Linked DNA regions of Cohaesibacter sp. ES.047. The protein of the gene in region 1 interacts with the protein of each later gene in a pairwise test. Links are inferred from orthologs where the notes say so. Each region holds a gene or a part of one and is shown on either strand. Other genes may lie near its edges. The genes, in order: rpe and CPH65_RS19540.

Region 1 (10,011 bases):
TGCCCAGCATGCGCTCGGGATAGACCAGCAGCTTGTCGATAACGCCGGTAAGACGCACAAGGGCGAAGTCGAGCGTTACGGTCGCATCTGGGCCGATCATGCGCTCAACGGAGGAATGGGAGATATCGCGTTCATGCCAGAGGGCGACATTCTCAAGGGCAGGCGTGACGGCAGAACGCACGATGCGGGCAAGTCCGGTAAGGTTCTCGGTCAGGATCGGGTTGCGCTTGTGCGGCATGGCCGAAGAGCCTTTCTGGCCCTTGGAGAAGAATTCCTCTGCTTCGAGCACTTCGGTGCGCTGCAGGTGGCGGATTTCTGTCGAGACGCGCTCAACGGACGATGCGATCACGCCAAGGGTGGAGAAAAACATGGCGTGACGGTCACGCGGGATGACCTGTGTGGATACTGGCTCGGGCTGAAGGCCCATGGCTTCTGCCACATGTTCCTCAACGCTGGGGTCGATGTTGGCGAAGGTGCCGACGGCCCCGGAAATGGCACAGGTGGCGATTTCGTCGCGGGCCGCAATGAGGCGGGTCCGGCAGCGATCGAATTCTGCGTAGGCTTCGGCCATCTTGAGGCCAAAGGTCACCGGCTCGGCATGGATGCCATGAGAGCGGCCGATGCAGACGGTGTCCTTGTGCTCGAAGGCGCGGCGTTTGGTGGCCTCAAGCAGTTTATCAAGGTCGGCCAGCAGCAGATCGGCAGCTTTGGTCAACTGGACGTTGAAACAGGTGTCCAGCACGTCCGAAGAGGTCATGCCCTGATGCACGAAGCGGGCGTCGGGGCCGACAATTTCGGCCAGATGGGTGAGGAAAGCAATGACATCATGCTTGGTCTCGCGCTCGATCTCGTCAATCCGGTCGATGTCAAAGGTCGCCGCGCTGCCCTTTTCCCAGATAGTCTTTGCTGCGCTTTCCGGGATGACACCCAGCTTGGCGAGCGCATCGCAGGCATGGGCTTCGATCTCGAACCAGATGCGGAACTTGGTTTCGGGAGACCAGATGTCGACCATGTCGGGCCGGGAATAACGAGGGATCATGTCGGTTGCCTGTGTTCGTTTGTGGGACCCCTTGGGAGCCTCGCCAGAAGCAGGACCAAAGGGAGGAAAAGGGCCGGATATGCGACGGGCATATCATGGTATGCACTATCAGCAGCGCGCGCTTTATTGGGCTTTTTGGGCGGCTTTGCGAAGGTTTTCGATTTCTCTGCGATAGTCGTCCACGCTCTCGCCCTTGAAAATGGCAGAACCGGCAACCAGCACATTTGCGCCAGCCTCGACAACTTTTGGCGCAGTTTCAACCGTGACGCCGCCGTCAATCTGGATGTCGATGTCACGATCACCAATGATTTTCTTTACGCGGCGGGTTTTCTCGATCACTGAGGAGATCAATGACTGACCACCAAATCCGGGATTAACCGTCATCAAGAGCACCATGTCGAGGCGGTCGAGCACATATTCGATGACGCTCTCATGGGTTGCGGGGTTCAGTGAAACGCCTGCCTTCTTGCCCATGGCCTTAATGGCCTGAAGAGAACGATCAAGATGTGGACCCGCTTCGGCATGTACGGTGATCATGTCCGCGCCCGCCTGGGCAAAATCTTCCAGATACGGGTCGGCAGGCGAGATCATCAGATGCGTGTCGATGATCTTGTCGGTATAGGGGCGAATGGCCCGCACGACTTGTGGCCCAAACGTGATGTTGGGCACGAAGTGGCCATCCATGACATCGACGTGAATCCAGTCGCACCCGGCCTCGTCAATGGCCTTGACCTCTTCGCCAAAGCGGGCGAAATCCGAAGCGAGAATGGAAGGGGCGATGATGATGGGCCGCGCCATGGTTGTTGATCCTGTCGTGTCATTGGGATGTTGGCTTCGCGGGTAGCATATGGGCGGGGTTTGGGCAAGCTTCCGGGTGGGGGGGGTGACGAATTGTTTTTGATTTTGCAGGCAATCGGTGCAAATATTTCGCGGATCAACGCAAGAGACGAGGCCTTGGCGCTTTTGTCCTGATAAAATGCGGGAAGTGATTGCTCTTTTGTATTTTGTTTGTATATTGGTGGTATTTCCGGGGCGTTGGCGTTCTGCTGTCAAATCCAGCCTGTCTCAAATGATACTGTGGTCCCGTTTCAAACGATGCTCCCTTGATGTCGGGTCACCGAGGGCTGCCGAGTGGAGTCAATTTTGATGAGTAACGAAGAAAAAAGCCATGACGTCCTCGTTCTTGGAGCGGGGATTGTGGGTGTCAGCACCGCCTTGCATTTGCAGGCTGCGGGGCAATCGGTGGTGCTGGTTGATCGACGTGAGCCGGGGGAAGAAGCCTCCCATGGCAACGCTGGCGTCATCGAGAAGGATGGCATGATCCCTCTGACCATTCCGAGCAATCCGATTGAGGTGGCGAAATATGCGTCCAATCGGCAGATCCACATGCACTATCATCCCACGTTCATGCCCAGGCTTGCGCCATGGCTGTTTCGCATGTGGCTGTTGTCCAATGACAAGGGCATCGATACCTACGCCCGGGCGATTGCCCCGCTTAGAGCGGTAGCGGCAGACGAACATGCGCATTTCGCCAATGAAGCAGGAATAAACGAGCAGTTTCGCGCCACTGGCTGGATCCACCTTTACCACAGCGCCAAGAGCTTTGCGTCAACCGAAGGGGCGCGGCGCTATGCGGCTGAGTTTGGGGTCGATTATGAGGTGGTCAAACAGACCGATCTCGAAGAGCTCGAACCGCACATGCAGTTTGACAAGGACGATCACGCCATCTTTTGGAAAGGCTGCGTGTCTGTCTCTTCGCCCAAGACCGTGACCAAGGCCTATGCAGCGCTATACGAGAGCCGCGGCGGACGCTTCGTCAAAGGGGATGCCAGGAGCCTCAAACGGGAAGGGGATGCTTGGGTCGTCACCACCGAGGCTGGCGATGTCAAGGCCAACAAGGTGGTTGTTTCGCTGGGGGCATGGAGCCTCGATCTGCTCAAACCCATGGGCTACAGCTTTCCGCTTGCGGCCAAGCGCGGCTATCATCAGCATTTCGCCAGCAAGGATGGAGCCTTCCTCAATCGCCCCGTGGTGGATGAGGACGTCGGTTTTCTGATGACCCCGACCGAGGCGGGCATCCGGATGACCTCAGGCATTGAGTTTGCCGCGCGGGACACGAAGAAAACACCGGTGCAGATCTATCGTGCAACCGAATGGGCCCGGCATCTCTATCCACTTGGGGCACCGGTTGAGGATGAACCTTGGATGGGCTTCCGGCCATGCTTCCCGGATTCGCTGCCGCTCATTGATCGGGCGGACAACCATCCCGGCCTCTACTTCAATTTTGGCCATGGCCATTTGGGATTTGCGACGGGGCCGGTGACTGGCCGAATGATGGCCGATATGATCATGGGGCGCGAGCTATCCTATGATGTGAAAGGCTTTTCTGCAGGCCGGTTCTAGGGCAGGGTGGTTCTTCAAGAACAAGAAACGACGCTGGTCTGAACGGGCCAGCGTCTTTTTTGCCTCACGCGTCACTCGACCAGCGGCAGAGCGGCGGTCTCCTTGACGGTGGAAACGACGATGCGCGACTGAACATCCGAAACCAGTTCGGAATTGAGCAGTTTGTAGCACAGAAAATTGTCGTAGGCCTTGATGTCTTCGGTGATGACCTTGACCAGATAGTCGACAGCACCGGTAATGCGTTCGCAGGTGACGACTTCGGGCCAGACGCTCATCAGCTTGTCGAATTCTTCCATGTTTGTGCGGCTGGGCACGGTGAGTTTGACAAAGGCATAGGAGACAAAGCTCAGGCCCACGGACTCGCGATCTATGATCGCGGTGATCTGCTTGAGAACGCCCGTTTCCTTGAGTTTCTTGATACGGCGCCAACAGGGCGTTTGCGACATGCCAGCCTGCTTTGCGACTTCCGCGATGGAAAGTGATGCGTCACTCTGCAAGACTTTGAGGATGCGCACGTCCCCTGAATCCAGTGTCATTTTTTCCATATCTAGCTCACATTAGAAATATTTTATTCGAAGGCTACAAAGTATTTTGGGGCTTGTACATGATTATTTTTATTCAATTCGAGCTGCCCTAGGAAAGAAAAGCACTCGATTTGAAAGGAATGTGAAGAAAAAGCCCCTGTGGCTCGACGAGGTAAAACAATTCTTCCGCCGAGGATTGTGGATTACGTCGAACAGAATCATCGCTAGGACGAAAACATCGCTCGCCACGTGGGGAAGGGGTCTTCGGGTGCCGGCGTGGCCTCATAGACCCCTCTGGCGATGGCACGGGCCATCGTCGCTGCGCCATGAGCGCCGAGCATCCCAAAGCCGTCATCTCCATTGGGCAGATCCTTGCTGCCTGTGGACAGCGCGAAGATCAAATCCCCATCCATTGGAGAATGGGACGGCCAGAGCGCGCGAGCAAATCCGGTGTGGGCCATGATCGCAAGGCGCTTTGCCTCGGGCTTGGTCAGTTTGGCATCGGTGGCGATGATGCCGATCGTGGTGTTGCCACCCAGTCCGGTCGGTAGGCCGCCGGTGGGGGCATTGCGCATGGCGTCCAGCTTCGTGTAGGGGATGGCTATGTCTTCGGGGAGTTCCTTGGCATGACCGAGCCCGCCGAATTCTGCATTCTTCTCGAAGGGCGCGGCCCAGAAATGGGGTGTCTCGCCCATTGTCGCGCGCCCCACGGCATTGACCGCGACCAGCGCACCGATGCGAATGCCGTCGTCTGTTTGCATGGATGCGGAGCCCAAGCCCCCTTTCAGTCCTGCCGTGAAGGCGCCTGTGCCCGCACCATGGCTGCCGAGAGAAAAATCTTGGGCTGCTGCCTCTGCAGCCTCCCAGCCAAGCTCCCAATAGGGGCTCTGGCGGGACCATGACTTGTCGCCGCCATTGATCAGGTCGAACAAAATGGCGCTTGAGACGATGGGAACACGCACCGGTCCGATGGCAAAGCCGCGGCCTTGTTCTCGCAACCAGGCTTGCACGCCACCTGCAGCATCGAGGCCATAAGCGGAGCCGCCGGACAGAACAAGCCCGTCGATATGTTGCACGCTCTGTTCGGGGGAGAGGAGGTCTGTGTCCCGGGTGCCCGGCGCGCCCCCCAGAATCATGCACGAGGCAATCATCGGCCGGTCGCACAGAAGTGCTGTCGTTCCTGATTTCAACGTCAGATCAGTGGCGTTGCCGACCTTGAGACCATCGATATCCGTGATGAGATTGTTCATTTGGTTTCCTTGCGTCCGACTGAACTCCCTGACCCTCATGTGCCATCCTGACTGGACAACACAAGTTAGGGAGCTCTGTCTGCGTCAGCATAACGAGGCTTTTGGTCAGGACCAAGCCCGCATTGGCAAGGTTGGCGGTGTGGTTGGTGCATCTTGTTGCGAACGGGCCGGCATAGCTACGCAAAAAGAAAAGCCCCATTGCTGAGTGCAAAGGGGCTTTCCATTTTATTCAAGAGCGGTCAGATCGTCAGATCTGTGATACCGATCTTATTTGTAGGAGTATTTGCCTTCGCTCCATTCGTACCAGACATAGCCTGGCAGGGTGACGTCGCCTTTGTCGTCGAAGGACAGGTTGCCAAGAACGGTGGAGAATTCGCCTTCGTTCAGAGCTTCGTTGACAGCGTCATAGTCGGTGGAGCCAGCCGCTTTAACAGCATCAGCCCAAGCCTGGATCGCAGCGTAGGTGTAAAGAACATAGCCTTCGGTGGTCAGGCCTTTGGCTTTGAATTCTTCCACAACCGGTGCTGCTTCCGGGTTAAGAGCCGGATCCGGGGAGAAGGTCATCAGGGTGCCTTCGCCAGCGTCGCCGGTGATGGACCAATATTCGTCCGTCACAAGAGCGTCACCAGAGATCAGGACGGTGTCCATGCCCTGTTCGCGCATCTGACGAACGATCAGGCCTGCTTCGGTGTGATAGCCACCAACATACAGAGCGTCGATACCAGCCTGTTTGAACTTGGAGACCAGCGCGGTGTAGTCTTTTTCACCAGCGGTATAGGCTTCGTACATTGCAGTTTTGCCACCAAGAGCTTCGAAAGCTCCCATGGTCTGATCAGCAAGACCCTTACCGTAAGCGGTTTTGTCGTGGATGATGGCCACCTTCTTGTCGCCGAACTCTTCAAAGAGCAGTTTACCGGCAACTTCACCCTGCTGGTCATCACGACCACAGACGCGGTAGGTGCCGCCATCCGGATTCGGACGTTCGTCGGTGAATTTCGGGTTGGTGGAAGCCGGCGAAATCTGCACAAGGCCTTCTTCAGCATAAACTGCGGACGCAGGAATGGAAGAGCCAGAGCAGAAGTGGCCAGCCATGAAGACAACGCCTTTACCAACCATCTGGTTGGCTACAGCAACAGCCTGTTTCGGATCGCAGGCGTCATCGCCAACTTCCAGCTTCAACATTTCGCCGTTGATGCCGCCAGCTTCGTTGATGTCTTCAACCGCCTGCTCGGCACCGATTTTCATCTGCATGCCGAAGGAAGCATACTGACCGGTCATTGGGCCTGCAGTTGCGATCACGATATCGGCCATTGCGGCGCTGGACATAGCAATAGAGCCAGCAAGGGCGACGCCTGCCAAAAGTGCTTTTTTCATCAAAACTCTCCCATGAGATGTTTGGCGTGTTCCGTTGCGCCTGATTGAGCGCAACAATCTGGTAGTGATTTTATTTTTGAACCTTACGGTTGGTTGGATTAGGGCTGAAATTTATAAAACATTCAATCCCCTTTTTCTCCTTCACAAATTGAACAATCGATTATGTCCCGCATGTGTCGGAGCGAGTGTGGCGTGTGTCGTCACACCCGATCTTTTGCTGATCGGCTCTGGCCTACCGCTCTTTCCAGGAAAGAGGGCTGACCTTTTGATAGAGCCAATGATACTGCCTTACCATCTGATTTGTGCGTGTATAGCGGTAACCCAGCCAGCAGAAGGCTGTCAGGATTACGAAGGTGACCAGATAGTAGTAGAGGGACAGCAATTGTCCTTCATAGAGGCCGTAATTCAGAAATCTTACTGCTGCGGTCAGAAGCAGCATGTATAAAAATATTTGCCAATTCGGACGCCAGCTCAACGCGATGGCTCTGCCTGACATCCAAGCTGCTCCGCCACCCAGAAAAATGGTGAGGACGAGAAAGGCGGCGATGGTATTGTCCCAAAGAAAGTTCATGACAACCGTTCCTTTTGCTTAGTGCCGTCCGCCTTCGAGATAGGCTGCCTGAACTTCCGGATTGGATAGAAGTTCCTTGCCGCCACCTGTCAGGGTGATCTGTCCATTGATCATCACGTATCCGCGATGGGCGAGGCGCAGCGCATGATAGGCATTCTGTTCCACGAGAAAGACCGTCAGACCCTGCTTTTCATTCAGCTCCTTTACCACTTCGAAGATCTGCTTGACCACGAGAGGGGCAAGACCCAGAGAAGGTTCGTCCAGCATCAGAAGCTTGGGGCGGGACATCAGGGCTCGGGCGATCGCCAGCATTTGCTGTTCGCCCCCTGACAGGGTGCCGCCCCGTTGACTTTGACGCTTTTCCAGAATGGGGAAGAGGTCAAAGACCATCCTGAGGTCTTCATCAATGTGGGCGTAGTTGATGACTGCTGCCCCCATCTGAAGGTTTTCCATGACGGTCATGCGGCCAAAGATCCGGCGTCCCTCGGGAGACTGAGCGATCTGTTTGTGCGCAATCTCATGGGTTGGCAGCTTGGTGATGTCCTCGCCGCGGTAGATGATGGAACCGGCGCGGGCACGCGTGATGCCGCAAATGGTCATCATGGTGGTTGATTTACCGGCACCGTTGGCACCGATGACGGTGACGATCTCGCCCTCATTGACATCAATGTCGATGCCGCGCAGGGCAACGATCTTGCCATAATAGGTTTCGACGCCTCTCAGGCTCAGGAGTGGCTGGCTCATGAGGTCTGCTCCTCCTTATGCGAGAAATGCGCTTCTGCTTCGGCTTCCTCAACCTCTTCGTCATCGACACCAAGATAGGCAGCAATCACGCTGGGGTCATTCTGGACATGATTGGCATCGCCGTCCGAGATCTTCACGCCATAATCGAGAACGACAACATGGTCGGAGATCTCCATCACCATGCTCATGTCATGTTCGATCAACAGAACCGCCGTGTCGTCTGTCTTCCGGATGGAATAGAGCAGTTGGTTCAGCTCATGGGTTTCCTTGGGGTTCAGACCTGCAGCCGGTTCGTCAAGGCAGAGCAGTTCCGGACCCGTGCACATAGCACGGGCGATTTCCAAACGGCGCTGGTCGCCATAAGGCAAGTCTGCGGCGGGGTCATCTGCCCGGTCGATCAGCCCGATCCGCTCAAGCCAGCCTTTTGCTTTATCGATCGAGGCGGTTTCGGACCTGCGGAAGCTCTTGAGACCAAGGACGCCGCCCACAGTGAAGTAGGAATCCTTCATCAGTTTGTTGTGTTGGGCGATCATCAGGTTTTCCAAAACGGTCATGCCGCCGAACAGACGGATGTTCTGGAAAGTCCTTGCCACTTTGGCGCTTTGCGCGATCTGGAAATCGGGCATCCGTTCCAGAAGGAGCTGTTCGCCGTTTAACCGTTTCATGGTGATCCGGCCTTCAGTGGGTTTGTAGAAGCCCGTGACGCAGTTGAAGACCGTGGTCTTGCCGGCACCGTTGGGGCCGATCAGAGCGGTGATGTCATTGCGGCCAACCTCGAAGGAAAGGTCATCGACCGCAACCAGACCGCCAAAGCGCATCGTGAGATGCTCGACGGTCAGGATGGGATTGTCGTTCCAAGTGTTCATCCTTCGCCCTCCGCAACCAGATCGCCCGAGACGGCTTTCTTCTCTTTAAGATAGACAGACGGGGCGCGACTTGAGATCAAACCACGCGGTTTCCAGACCATGATGAAGACCATCAACAGGCCGAAGACAAGCATGCGCAGCTCTTGTAGATCTCGGAAGAGCTCAAAGCCGCCGATCATGACGATGGAGGCGATGACGACGCCGATCTGGCTACCCAGCCCGCCAAGCACCACGATGGCCAGAATGATTGCCGATTCCATGAAGGTGAAGCTCTCTGGCGAAATGAAGCCCTGCCGGGTGGCAAAGAATGCGCCGGCGAAACCGCCGAACATAGCGCCAAGCGAGAAGGCTGTCAGTTTGGTGTTGGTGGTGTTGATCCCCAGAGACCGGCAGGCGATTTCGTCCTCACGCAGGGCTTCCCATGCGCGGCCAATCGGCAATTTGCGCAGGCGCATTGTCACGAAGTTGGTAACGAGAGCCAGAATCAGGATGAGATAGAAAAGGAAGATCACCCTGTGCAGTGAGGAATAATCAAGGCCGAAGAAATCGGCAAATCCGTCCTTGCGCTTGAATTCAAGGCCGAAGAAGGAGGGGCGCGGAATGCGGGATATGCCGTCGGGGCCGCCGGTGAACTGGTACCAGTTGAGCAGGACGACACGGATGATTTCCCCGAATGCTAGCGTCACGATGGCGAGATAGTCGCCGCGCAGACGCAAGACAGGGAAGCCCAGAATAATGCCCCAGAAGGCTGCCAGAATACCGGCAAGCGGCAGGCAGACCCAGAAGGAGAGATCAAAATAGTGGGCGAACAACGCGTAGGAATAAGCGCCAACCGCATAAAAGGCCACATATCCGAGGTCAAGAAGACCGGCGAGGCCAACCACGATGTTCAGACCCCAGCCGAGCATGATGTAGGTGAGAACCAGAATGCCAAGGTCAATCATATAGCGATCGCCCCAAAACGGCATCGAAACAGCCAGCGCCAGAAGGGCGGGGCCGAAAAAGGTGCCGATTTTGGTCAAGGCTTCCGTTGATGGCAGGACGGATTTGGCCGCATCTGCGACGACGTTTTCACCGCGCCAGACGAGCAGGCTGATCAGGAAGCGACCAATCGCAACCACAACAACCATCCAGGTAACCAGTTCCCACTGGCTGGTGAGGACAAGGCCGCCTGTCGCGGTCTTTGTTCTCATGCCCACGAGGATCCACGTCAGGCCAAGGGTTACCAGTGCCGCTAGGC
Region 2 (9,893 bases), 610 kb from region 1 along the record:
ACATTGGAGAGCGTTGGCACGGTCCTTGGGGTGATGCTTATCGTCGCAAGCATCCGGTCTGTTTCCGCTTCACAAGGAGACAGGGGAGGCGTTCCGAGCGGGCTTTCTAGAGGATTGCTCTTTGTCCTCAGCGCAGTTGGAATTGGCATCGTTATCTTCGCAACCTTGTCAGCGATGTAGCGGGATTTCAAGGGATCGCGCTGGGTCACTCGAAACGAAGGCAAAGAAACAATCCGGAGCCGACTGATGCACACAAAAAAAGGGGAAGCAACCTTGGTTGCTTCCCCTTTTTACTTGGTGATGTGCAGCGCCATGATGTGCGCCGCTGCTTGTCAGAGCACTTCCTGCAGGAAGTGCTGGAGACGGTCATTCTTGGGATGATCGAAGATCTGCTCGGGCGTACCCGCCTCGACGATGCGGCCCTCATCCATGAAAACGACCTGATCGGCCACCTTGCGGGCAAAGCCCATTTCGTGGGTGACGACAAGCATTGTCATGCCGCGCTTGCCAAGATCTGTCATCAGTTCCAGAACGCCCTTGACGAGTTCAGGGTCAAGCGCACTTGTCACCTCATCAAAGAGGATGACTTCCGGTTCCATGGCCAGTGTCCGGGCGATGGCAACACGCTGTTGCTGGCCGCCAGACAGGTTGGCAGGCCGATGATTCATGCGGGAGGCAAGCCCCACTTCAGAGAGGCGTTCCTCGGCAAGTTTGCGAGCCTCGGCAATCGGCATCTTCTTGACCTTGTTCAGCGCCAGACTGACATTCTGCAGTGCAGTATGGTCGGGGAACAGGTTGAAGTGCTGGAAGACCATTCCGATGCGGCGGCGAAGCTTCTCGGGATGCATGGTCAGCACATCGCTGCTGTCCAGAGTGACCGCGCCGGACTTGGGCTCGACCAGACGGTTCAGACCGCGCAGCAGGGTGGACTTGCCCGAGCCGGAGGGTCCGATGACGCAGGTCACGGAGCCAGCGGGAACCTCGAGCGAGATATCCTTGAGCACATCGATGTCGTCATAGGCCATGGTCAGGTTCGAGATTTTCAGGCTGCCGCCCCTGAAGGCCGGTTTCTCGACCGCAGGAAGGTTGGGGACAGAGGCTTGTTCGGTTACTTCCTCAAGGCCTGAGACCGGGCCTGACTTGGTGACCTTGCCGGTGCGGAGCCTGTCGTCGATATAGTTGACCAGATGGGTGAGCGGCACCGTGATTATCAGATAGAAGACGCCTGCAAGGAGCAACGGCGAGAGATTGCCTGTGACCACAGCCTGATCCTGACCAACGCGGAACAGATCGCGCTGGTAGGTAAGCAAGCCAAGGAAGTAGACAAGGCTCGAATCCTTGACGTTGCCGATGAACTGGTTGACGAGGGCGGGGAGAATGCGGCGGATACCCTGCGGGATGACGATAAGACGCATTCCCTGACCGTAGCTCATGGAAAGAGCGCGGCTGGCTTCCATCTGGCCCTTGTCAACGCTCTGGATACCCGAGCGAAAGATTTCGCCGATGTAAGCGCCAGCAATCAGGCTGAGTGCGGCAATTCCCAAAGGAAAGGGGGAGGGGCCGAACAGCTCGCGACCGATGCGGGCAAAGCCCTGACCGATCAACAGGATGGTTACGGTTGCGGGGAGACCACGGAAAATATCGGTATAGATACGCGCGGGCAGCTTAAGCCAAGGGGACCGGGAGATGCCCATGACCGCCAGCACAATGCCGATAAGAACGCCGAAGAATGTTGAAAATGCTGCGAGAATTAGTGTGTTCTTGAGCCCGATGTAAAACATACTGGGCAGAACTGAAGCCATAGCGTCGAAATCGAGAAAGCTACGTCTTAGGGTTTCTAACCACTCCATCTGCTGTTGTCCTGTTTGTTACCGTCTGGCGAGAAAGCCCTGTTTGGTCGATGGAGATGCGGCGTGTCCTTCAGGTATGGGAAGGTAATAGGGCACGCTAAAACACCTCGACTTTTTTACTTTTTGCCTTTGGGGGCGGAATGCTCCGCCCCCATGCTTCTTGAATTGCTGGTTTTGCAATGACGAGTAATCAGTTCTGCGGGAGATACTGTTTAGGCATCGGGCTGCCTGGGAACCACTTGCTGTGCAGTTCTTTCCAAGTGCCATCCTGCATGGCTTCGTGGATCTTTTCATTGAGTGCGTCAAGCAGCCTGCTGTTTCCTTTACGCACAACGAAACCTGCGGGTGCATCGAAGGATGCGAAGTTCTGCATGACTTTCAGGCCCGGATAGTTTTTACCGAACTGTTTGGCTGCTTCGAAATCGAGGAAGTGAGCGTCGACCATGCCATTGTTCAGGGCAGCAACGGCGCTGTTGTTGTCTGGGAAACGAACCAGCTGAGCTTTGGGGAAATGCTTCTGCGCATAGTCATCCTGCAAAGTGCCCTGCACGATGCCGAGGCGCTTGTCATCCAGGGCTTCGATGGTGGACAGCGATTCATCGGAACTGAGAACCGAGAGGAAGCCTGCGAGATAACCATCCGTGAAGTCAGCGACTTTCTGACGTTGCGCGGTGGTGCCGATCGCGCCGACGGCCACGTCAAAGCGGCCATTGACAACGGAAGGAATAAGTGCTGCGAAATCCTGACCAACAAAGGTGACCTGATCTTTTTCGAAGCCGAGCCGTTTGGCAATGTTTTGGAAGAACTCAACGTCGAAACCGGAAAATGTGCCGTCTGCAGTCACAAACGCATATGGTTTCGCATCGGACATGGTGCCTACCATAATGGAGTCAGTATCCAAAAGTCCGTAGGGATTGTCATCTGCAGCGTTGGCGGGAGCAACGAGACAGGATACAACTAGACCTGACATCATTGCCAGGTAGGAACGGCGGGTGAATTTGCCGAAAAGATTGGTAATCTTCATGCTGTTCTCCATGGGGGCTTGCCGGTTATCTGGCTTATTTGGTGTTTGAACCGACAAAATCGAAAGTGAGTGATTTTGGCGAATTTTATTCCGATCCTTATTAATGAGACCGGTCTCAATGAAAGACTATAATGATCTTGACTGACCGTCAACTCGTCTGTAGGCATTTAAATTATGGATAAAAAGAAACTTCAGTCTCCTGCCGTCACCGTTGCCGACGTTGCCCGACATGCACATGTTTCCAAGTCGACCGCAGCGCGTGTGCTTGGGGGCTATGGCGTGACAAGCGAAAAAGTCCGCGAACGCGTGCAAGCCTCTGCCAAGTCTCTGAAATATAGAGCAAATGAGTTGGCTCGTTCGATGACTACCGGAAAATCGAAAACCATCGGTGTTGTGGTGGGTGACATCGAAAACTCATTCTTTGGTATTGCTGTGAGAAGTATCACCGACGTTGCCAATGCGAGCGGATTCAATGTGATTTTGACCAACTCGGATGAGAATTTCGATGTGGAACGAGAGGCTGTGAACGTTCTGGTGGGTAAGCAGGTTGACGGTTTGATCATTGCGCCGGCCAATCGCTATCAAACGGCCCACCTTGAGAATCTCAAATCCCTCAATTGTGCGATGGTTCTGTTCGACCGCGAGGTTCCCAGTCTGGAAGTCGATACGGTTGTCAGCGATGATTTCGAATCAGCTTCGAAGGCGACTGAGCAATTTATCGAGGCTGGCCACCGTCGGCTGGCATTCGTGACCGAAACGCTGGAAAGCGGGATGGATGAAAATGGTGAATTGCTGATTCCCACCTCGTCGGTCGGACGCCGTATCTCGGGATTCCTCTCAGCCTGCCGTGCTGGCGGAATTCCGCAGGAGGACAGCATTATCGTACTCAATGCCGATCCCGATCGTGGTCTTAGTGCCTCGATCAGCAAGGTGCTTGATCAGGCGGACCGTCCGACCGCGATGCTTGCATCGGACAGTCATGTGGCGCTGAAGATCTTCAAGCAGGCAAAGCGGCGCGATATAGATATGCCGTCCGACTTGTCGCTGATCGCGTTTCACAATGCCGACTGGACGGAAGTCACGAACCCGACAATCACGGTGATTGACCAACCTGTCGCGGAGATGGGGCGCTGGTGTGCCGAACAACTCATCAAACGGATTGAAGGCGTAACCGAGCCGCCATTGCGGCATGTGATGAAGATGCAGATGATCGACAGACAGTCAGTCGAGACTGCGAAATGACAAAAAGGCGAGATCAAATCTCGCCCTTTTGTCAATTTGTGACCAGATCTGGCTTCGATGAAGCAATCCTGTCGTCTTGCAGCCTCAGCTCGCGGAAACCTTATAGGGATGACCGAAGGCACCGAGGCGGGTGCAGGTGTCGGCTGCGAAAGTCGCGGCACCATCCAGAGATTCCTCAACAGAATGGCCCATCAGGATGCCACTCAGATACGCGGCGATGAAGGAATCTCCCGCGCCGAGCGTGTCGACGACTTCAACCGGCTTGATGCCCTGGCGATAGCGTTTGCCGCCAACCTGCCAATAGGCACCGTCGGAGCCGCGGGTCACGCCGATTGTGTCAACACCCAGCCCTGCGACGGTCTCGATCAGGTCGTCAACCTCGCTTTCATTCAGCGCAGATCCGGAAAAGAAAGCCGTCGTGATAGAAGGGGCGATACGTTTCACATAGTCCAGTTCCAGATGGGAGGAGAAATCGAACGCCACCGCATTCGCCCGCTCCCTGATCAGGGGCAGTTCATTCTCCAGATAGCTGAAGATGGATGTGTGAACGCAGCCATAATCTTCTACGGCCTGAAGGTCGACCTCTTCCATTTTCAGGGTCAGTTGGCGCTGGATGCCGCCCTTGTTGGACCCCAGAAAGACGCGGTCTCCCTGATCGTCGAGATGGACGACGGCCTTGCCATTCTCGCCGCAAGCCTGACGAATGCGGTCGATCCAGAGGCCCTCGGCCTCAAGGCTTCTGACCACATGCTTGCCCTCTTCATCATTGCCGACAAGTCCGATATAGCCGGCTTTCTCGAGGCCAAAGCGTTTGGCCAGCACTGCGACGTTGAGCGCGTTTCCGCCGGGGAAAAATTCATTCCGGTCTTTGTAGAAATCAACCACGTTGTCGCCAATGCCGAGCAGGGAGGCCTTGTTGTTGGAGCGAGCCATTTCTAGGACTTTCTATTGTTGTCTTTTCGCGAAAATTCGGTGAGATCGCTTCCCTTTTGGAAATGAGGCCGAAAATTTGGTGCGTTCTGATTATTGATTTTTGACTATTCAAAAAAGTGAGGGCGGATCGGAGACAATCGAAAGGGCCTCCGATCCGAGTTTGATCAGTATTCCATGCGCCACATGTAGCGGCGGACGGTCAGCGGATGGCCGCGCTTGTCGCCGAGTTCAACGGCATAGAGCCGAAGGACCAGATTGAACATGATCGGCGTGAGATATTCTGCAACCTCGCCAGCCACTGCTTCGAGACCGAAGTCGGTCGCATCGAGAACAGAAAGACGTTTGGAGTATTTCTGTGCAAATGCCAGAGCGCGTTCATCCATCTTGCGGGCATTGCCGAGGCCTTTGAGGATGATGATCGGGGTATCGAAATCGGTGATTTCAAACGGCCCGTGGAAATATTCGCCCGAATGGATGCAGGCGGAATGCACCCACTGCATTTCCTGCAGCAGACAGATTGCAAAGGCATAAGCGGTTGAATGGTTCGCGCCGGACGCCATCGTGTAGATGACCGGTTCGCGCTTGTGAGACTCGCCGAATTCAGCAGCCGCGGCAGCATATTTTTCTTTCAGGCCTTCACCGATATCGTGCAGCGCGGGGATAGCCTTGTTCGCCAGATCATATTTGCTGTTGCCTTCAAGCTTGTTGAGAATGCCAAGCACCAACAGGAGCAGCATCACCGAATTGTGCTTGGTGGTGACAGACAGCGGATCCCATTCGTAGAAGACCGTGTTTTCTGTGGCTTTGTCCAGCGGGGAGTCGGCCAGATTGGTCAGGGAAATGGTCAGCGCTCCGGCCTTGCGGGCATACTCGGTTGCTGCAACCGTTTCGGGGGTGTTGCCGGAATGCGAGCAGGTGATGACCAGTGAATTCTTGCCAAGGCGCGCCGGTGCGCGGGAGATGAACTCGGCTGAGCTGTATGCGTAAGAGGCGATGGATTTCGCCTCACAGTCCACCACATACTGCCCTTCCTGCAGGAGCGCATAGGATCCACCGCAGGCTACAAAATAAATTTCGGAGATGGAGCCGTGGGCCGCGACAGCCTCGATGGCTTCATCCAGACCGTAGGCCTTAACTTGATCGTTCATCCTGAGATCCTTGATTACGTGATGGGATGTTTTGAATGGAATCTTATATTGAGACCGGTGTCAATATTGCAAAACGGACGTTTTTTGGCAAGAAAAAAGAGGTTTTTTCCCTATTCAGAAATTCGCGATGGAAGGCAGGTGTGGGTGCAGGTGCCCCAAAAAGCGCTTGTAGCGCAGGTCCGGAAGGGGCTGAGGCTATGGTCTCGTAGGGGGGGAGCTTCAGAAACGGGCAATCTCGAGATTGACACCGCGCAGGCGGATTTTCTCGGCTGCCTCGTGGGACAGACCTTCATCGGTGATGATGGTGTCAAAGGTCTCGATCGGCACGGTGCGATAAATGGCGCGGTCAAAGAAGCGGCTGCTATCGAGCATCAGGACGGTGCGTTCGGCCGCCTTGATCATCGCCCGCTTCATCAACATCACATCCAGCAAGGTTTCCGATGCGCACTCTATGTCGAGTGCCTGAGCTGACATGAAGAAGCAGTCGCAGCGGATATCATCGAAAAACTCGAGCCCGGGCTCTCCTAGCAGGCCGTAGGAGCCGAAGCGACAGGTTCCACCCGGTACGATAAGCTTGATATGCTCCTTGTAGGCGAGGGTGGTGGCAACATAGAGGTCGTTGGTGATGACAGTCAGGGGGATCCCATTGGCTGCGATTTCCTCTGCAAGCATATGGGCAATCACGGCACCGGAATCGATGATGATGCTCTGCTTGGGTTCAATCATCTTGCAGGTGAGCCGGACGATCGAGTTCTTTTCTTCGACCGCGGTCCGCCGCGCCAGATCGGTTGATGGTTCGAAATTGGTGCGCGAGCGAATCCTCACTGCGCCGCCATGGGTGCGGCGTACGATGCCTTCGGCTGCCAGCGAGTCCAGATCTCGTCTCACTGTCGAGACGGAGATGTTGAACATGCGTGCGAGTTCCTGATTGGTGCCGGAGACATTGGTCTGAAACCACTGAATCAGTTGTTCCCGTCTTTCTGCGGGCAACAGCTCTTCCCCTTGAGATACAGTTATTTCGACCAAGATACACTCCAGTAGTTTCTCAATAGGCAGGGTTGATGGATTGAATGTTACTACACAGATCTATCAACCCTGACTTGAACTTACCCCGAAAACCTCACTCGGGGAATGGATGAATAAACAAATTCCAGTCGAAATGTCACTATAGTGCCGACGGCAACCACAGAACTATCTGGGGGAATGTGGCCAGAAGGGCCGTGCCGAGACAGAGCAGCAGGAAGAAGGGGGCCGCGGCGAGAATTGTGGCTCCCAAACTTCGCCCGGTCAGCGCCTGCAGGATGTAAAGGTTGAGGCCGACGGGTGGCGTGATCGTGCTCATTTCGATCATGATGACCAGATAGATGCCGAACCAGAGCGGATCGTAGCCAGCCTGAACGATCAACGGCACGGCAATCGGCACGGTCATCACGGTCATCGATGTGCCGTCCAGGAACATGCCGAGTACGATATAGAGTACAGCCAGAATCAACAGGACCCCATAAGGTGAGAGATCGAGGCTGGCAATCATTTCGGTGATCATCGTAGGCAGATGCATATAGGCGATCGCTGCGGACAGGAAGGCCGATGCTGCAATCAGCATGCAGATCATGGACGAAATCCGCAGGGTGTTCATCAGGCTTTCGACAAGCATCCTGATACTGAACTGCCGGGTGGCTATCGTGATCAGGATGGCGCAGAAAACGCCCACTGCTGCTGCTTCAGACGGTGTGGCAAGGCCCGAATAAATCGAGCCGAGGACGACGAACATCAAGACGGCGAGGGGGGCCAGTTCCCAAAGCCCCTTCAGGACGACACGCAGAGAGATTTCGCCTTCATATTTGGGGGCCATATGCGGGAAGAAGGTCGAGATGATGGCGATGTAGCCCGAATACAGCAGCGCCATCATCGCACCGGGGACAATCCCTGCGATGAAGAGTTTCGAGATCGAGACCTCGGCCAACACACCATAGATGATCATGGCGATGGAGGGAGGGATCAGCAAACCGAAACTGCCTGCGCCGGCGAGGGATCCGGCTGCCAGCGACATGCTGTAATCGCGCTTTTTGAGCTCTGGCACGGTGATCTTGCCAACCGTTGCCGTTGTTGCGGTCGAAGAGCCCGAGATTGCGGCAAACAGGGTGCAGCCGAAGACGTTGGTATGCAACAGACCGCCCGGGATCTTGGCGACGATAGGGGCGAGCCCGCGAAACAGGCGTTCGGATATATCCGTTCTGAAGATGATATCGCCCATCCAGACAAAGATCGGCACAGCGGCCAATTCCCAGGATACGGCGGAGGAGGAGATCACTTTCGTGGCGATCGCACCGACCCGGACCCAGGGAAAATCAAGAATGAGCCACATGGCCCCTGCGCCCGATAGCATGAGGCCGGCAAAGATCCAGGTACCGGCTCCCAGAAACAGGGCCAGCAGGGCGAGCAGGAGAATGGAGGAAAGCGCAACAGACATGGTTCTAACCTTTCATGCTCAGATCTTGAGCGATCCTTCCGATGTATGTCCGACAGCGAGAACGCGAAGCAGTCTCACAAAAACCTGCAGGGCCAGAAGCCCCAGTCCGATGAGGAAAAAGCTTTCCGGTATCCAGAGCGGGATCTTGACGTAATGCTGGCCGACCGTTCCGCGCGACCAGTATTTATAAACCGAGTGCCACTGGTAGCTGATGAGGAAGAGGAAGATGGCCTCAGTGGCAACAAGGCAAAAGAGCTCTGCGACGCGCTGCGCGAAGGAGGGCATGATATTGGTGAGTGCGGTGACGCGGATCATGGCACCGTGCTCGAGCGCCCAGGCGGCCGACAGAAAGGTCGTCGCCGCGACCCCATATCCGACCAGCGTGTCTGCCATGAATGTCGAGAGCGAGAAGAAGCGCAAACCAATCTCGACGATGATCAACAGGGTCATCAGGGACACAAAGATCGCCGAAATCACTGCACAGAACAGATTCAGGCTGCTCGAAATGCGGCTCAGCATGGCGAGCCAAACCGGATCATCGGGATGAGAGGGGAATTTGAAAGGTGACCCGTCGGAGATCGCGTCTGCTTCCGATGAGTCGAAGCCAGTATTCGTGGACATCGATTGGTGACCTTAAAAAGGTCCAGTACCCGGCAAGACCCGGATACCGGACGCCGGATTAGCTGGACTTCTTGGCTTCGAAGGCATCGAGAACGGTCTTGCCTTTCTCTCCGGTCTGGGCAAGCCAGTCTTCACGTACGGGCTTGCCTGCATTCTGAAGCAGGTCGAAGACTTCGCTGGGTACGTCATCATCATGGGTGATGGTCATTCCGTTCTCACTCATGACCTTGTAGGACTTCTCGATGGAGTCCACGACGATCTTCCAGCTGTAGGTGTCGCACTCATCGCAGATATCCATGATCGCTTTCTGGACATCTTCGGGCAGGGCGTCAAAGGCTGGTTTGTTGACGTGGCAGACAAACAGCCCCATGGCATAGTTGATTTCGGTGAAATCGGAGACATAGTCCCAGATGGAGAGCTGCATGCCGCCATCTGCCGAGGTGAGCACCGCATCGATGCCGCCGGTCGACAGCTGCGGGATCAGATCACCCCAGGAGATCTGCAGCGGCGAGGCCCCTGCATTGACCAGTGTCTGGGTGCCGTTCACATCATAGGTACGGATGCGCAGTCCTTCGATGGCATCAACAGATGTGATTGGCAATTTG

The links.
Region 2: the proteins of rpe (region 1) and CPH65_RS19540 interact in binary tests that used the Escherichia coli proteins (3 or more experiments, as listed by UniProt). The link is inferred for Cohaesibacter sp. ES.047 from one-to-one orthologs.

What each region holds. Positions count from the first base shown.
Region 1 is NZ_LT907844.1:4,860,649-4,870,659, reverse strand. Bases 1-2,899 are described here. They hold rpe (ribulose-phosphate 3-epimerase), read right to left. Parts: upstream 1,838-2,899; coding sequence 1,163-1,837; downstream 1-1,162. Other genes in these bases: CPH65_RS22600 (FAD-binding oxidoreductase), read left to right, coding at 2,186-2,899; purB (adenylosuccinate lyase), read right to left, coding at 1-1,039. In the rest of the region: more of CPH65_RS22600, read left to right, coding at 2,900-3,442; CPH65_RS22595 (Lrp/AsnC family transcriptional regulator), read right to left, coding at 3,514-3,987; CPH65_RS22590 (P1 family peptidase), read right to left, coding at 4,191-5,216; CPH65_RS22585 (branched-chain amino acid ABC transporter substrate-binding protein), read right to left, coding at 5,484-6,590; CPH65_RS22580 (DUF6867 family protein), read right to left, coding at 6,823-7,161; CPH65_RS22575 (ABC transporter ATP-binding protein), read right to left, coding at 7,180-7,905; CPH65_RS22570 (ABC transporter ATP-binding protein), read right to left, coding at 7,902-8,771; high-affinity branched-chain amino acid ABC transporter permease LivM, read right to left, coding at 8,768-10,011. UniProt on the Escherichia coli protein: Catalyzes the reversible epimerization of D-ribulose 5-phosphate to D-xylulose 5-phosphate.
Region 2 is NZ_LT907844.1:4,256,816-4,266,708, reverse strand. The notes cover bases 3,126-5,906. They hold CPH65_RS19540 (PfkB family carbohydrate kinase), read right to left. Parts: upstream 5,050-5,906; coding sequence 4,201-5,049; downstream 3,126-4,200. Other genes in these bases: CPH65_RS19535 (SIS domain-containing protein), read right to left, coding at 5,214-5,906; CPH65_RS19545 (LacI family DNA-binding transcriptional regulator), read left to right, coding at 3,126-4,116. Also shown: CPH65_RS19560 (hypothetical protein), read left to right, coding at 1-180; CPH65_RS24885 (amino acid ABC transporter permease/ATP-binding protein), read right to left, coding at 333-1,850; CPH65_RS19550 (ABC transporter substrate-binding protein), read right to left, coding at 2,041-2,886; more of CPH65_RS19545, read left to right, coding at 3,049-3,125; more of CPH65_RS19535, read right to left, coding at 5,907-6,197; CPH65_RS19530 (DeoR/GlpR family DNA-binding transcription regulator), read right to left, coding at 6,417-7,223; CPH65_RS19525 (TRAP transporter large permease), read right to left, coding at 7,363-8,667; CPH65_RS19520 (TRAP transporter small permease), read right to left, coding at 8,686-9,288; CPH65_RS19515 (TRAP transporter substrate-binding protein), read right to left, coding at 9,347-9,893. UniProt on the Escherichia coli protein: Catalyzes the ATP-dependent phosphorylation of fructoselysine to fructoselysine 6-phosphate. Functions in a fructoselysine degradation pathway that allows E.coli to grow on fructoselysine or psicoselysine.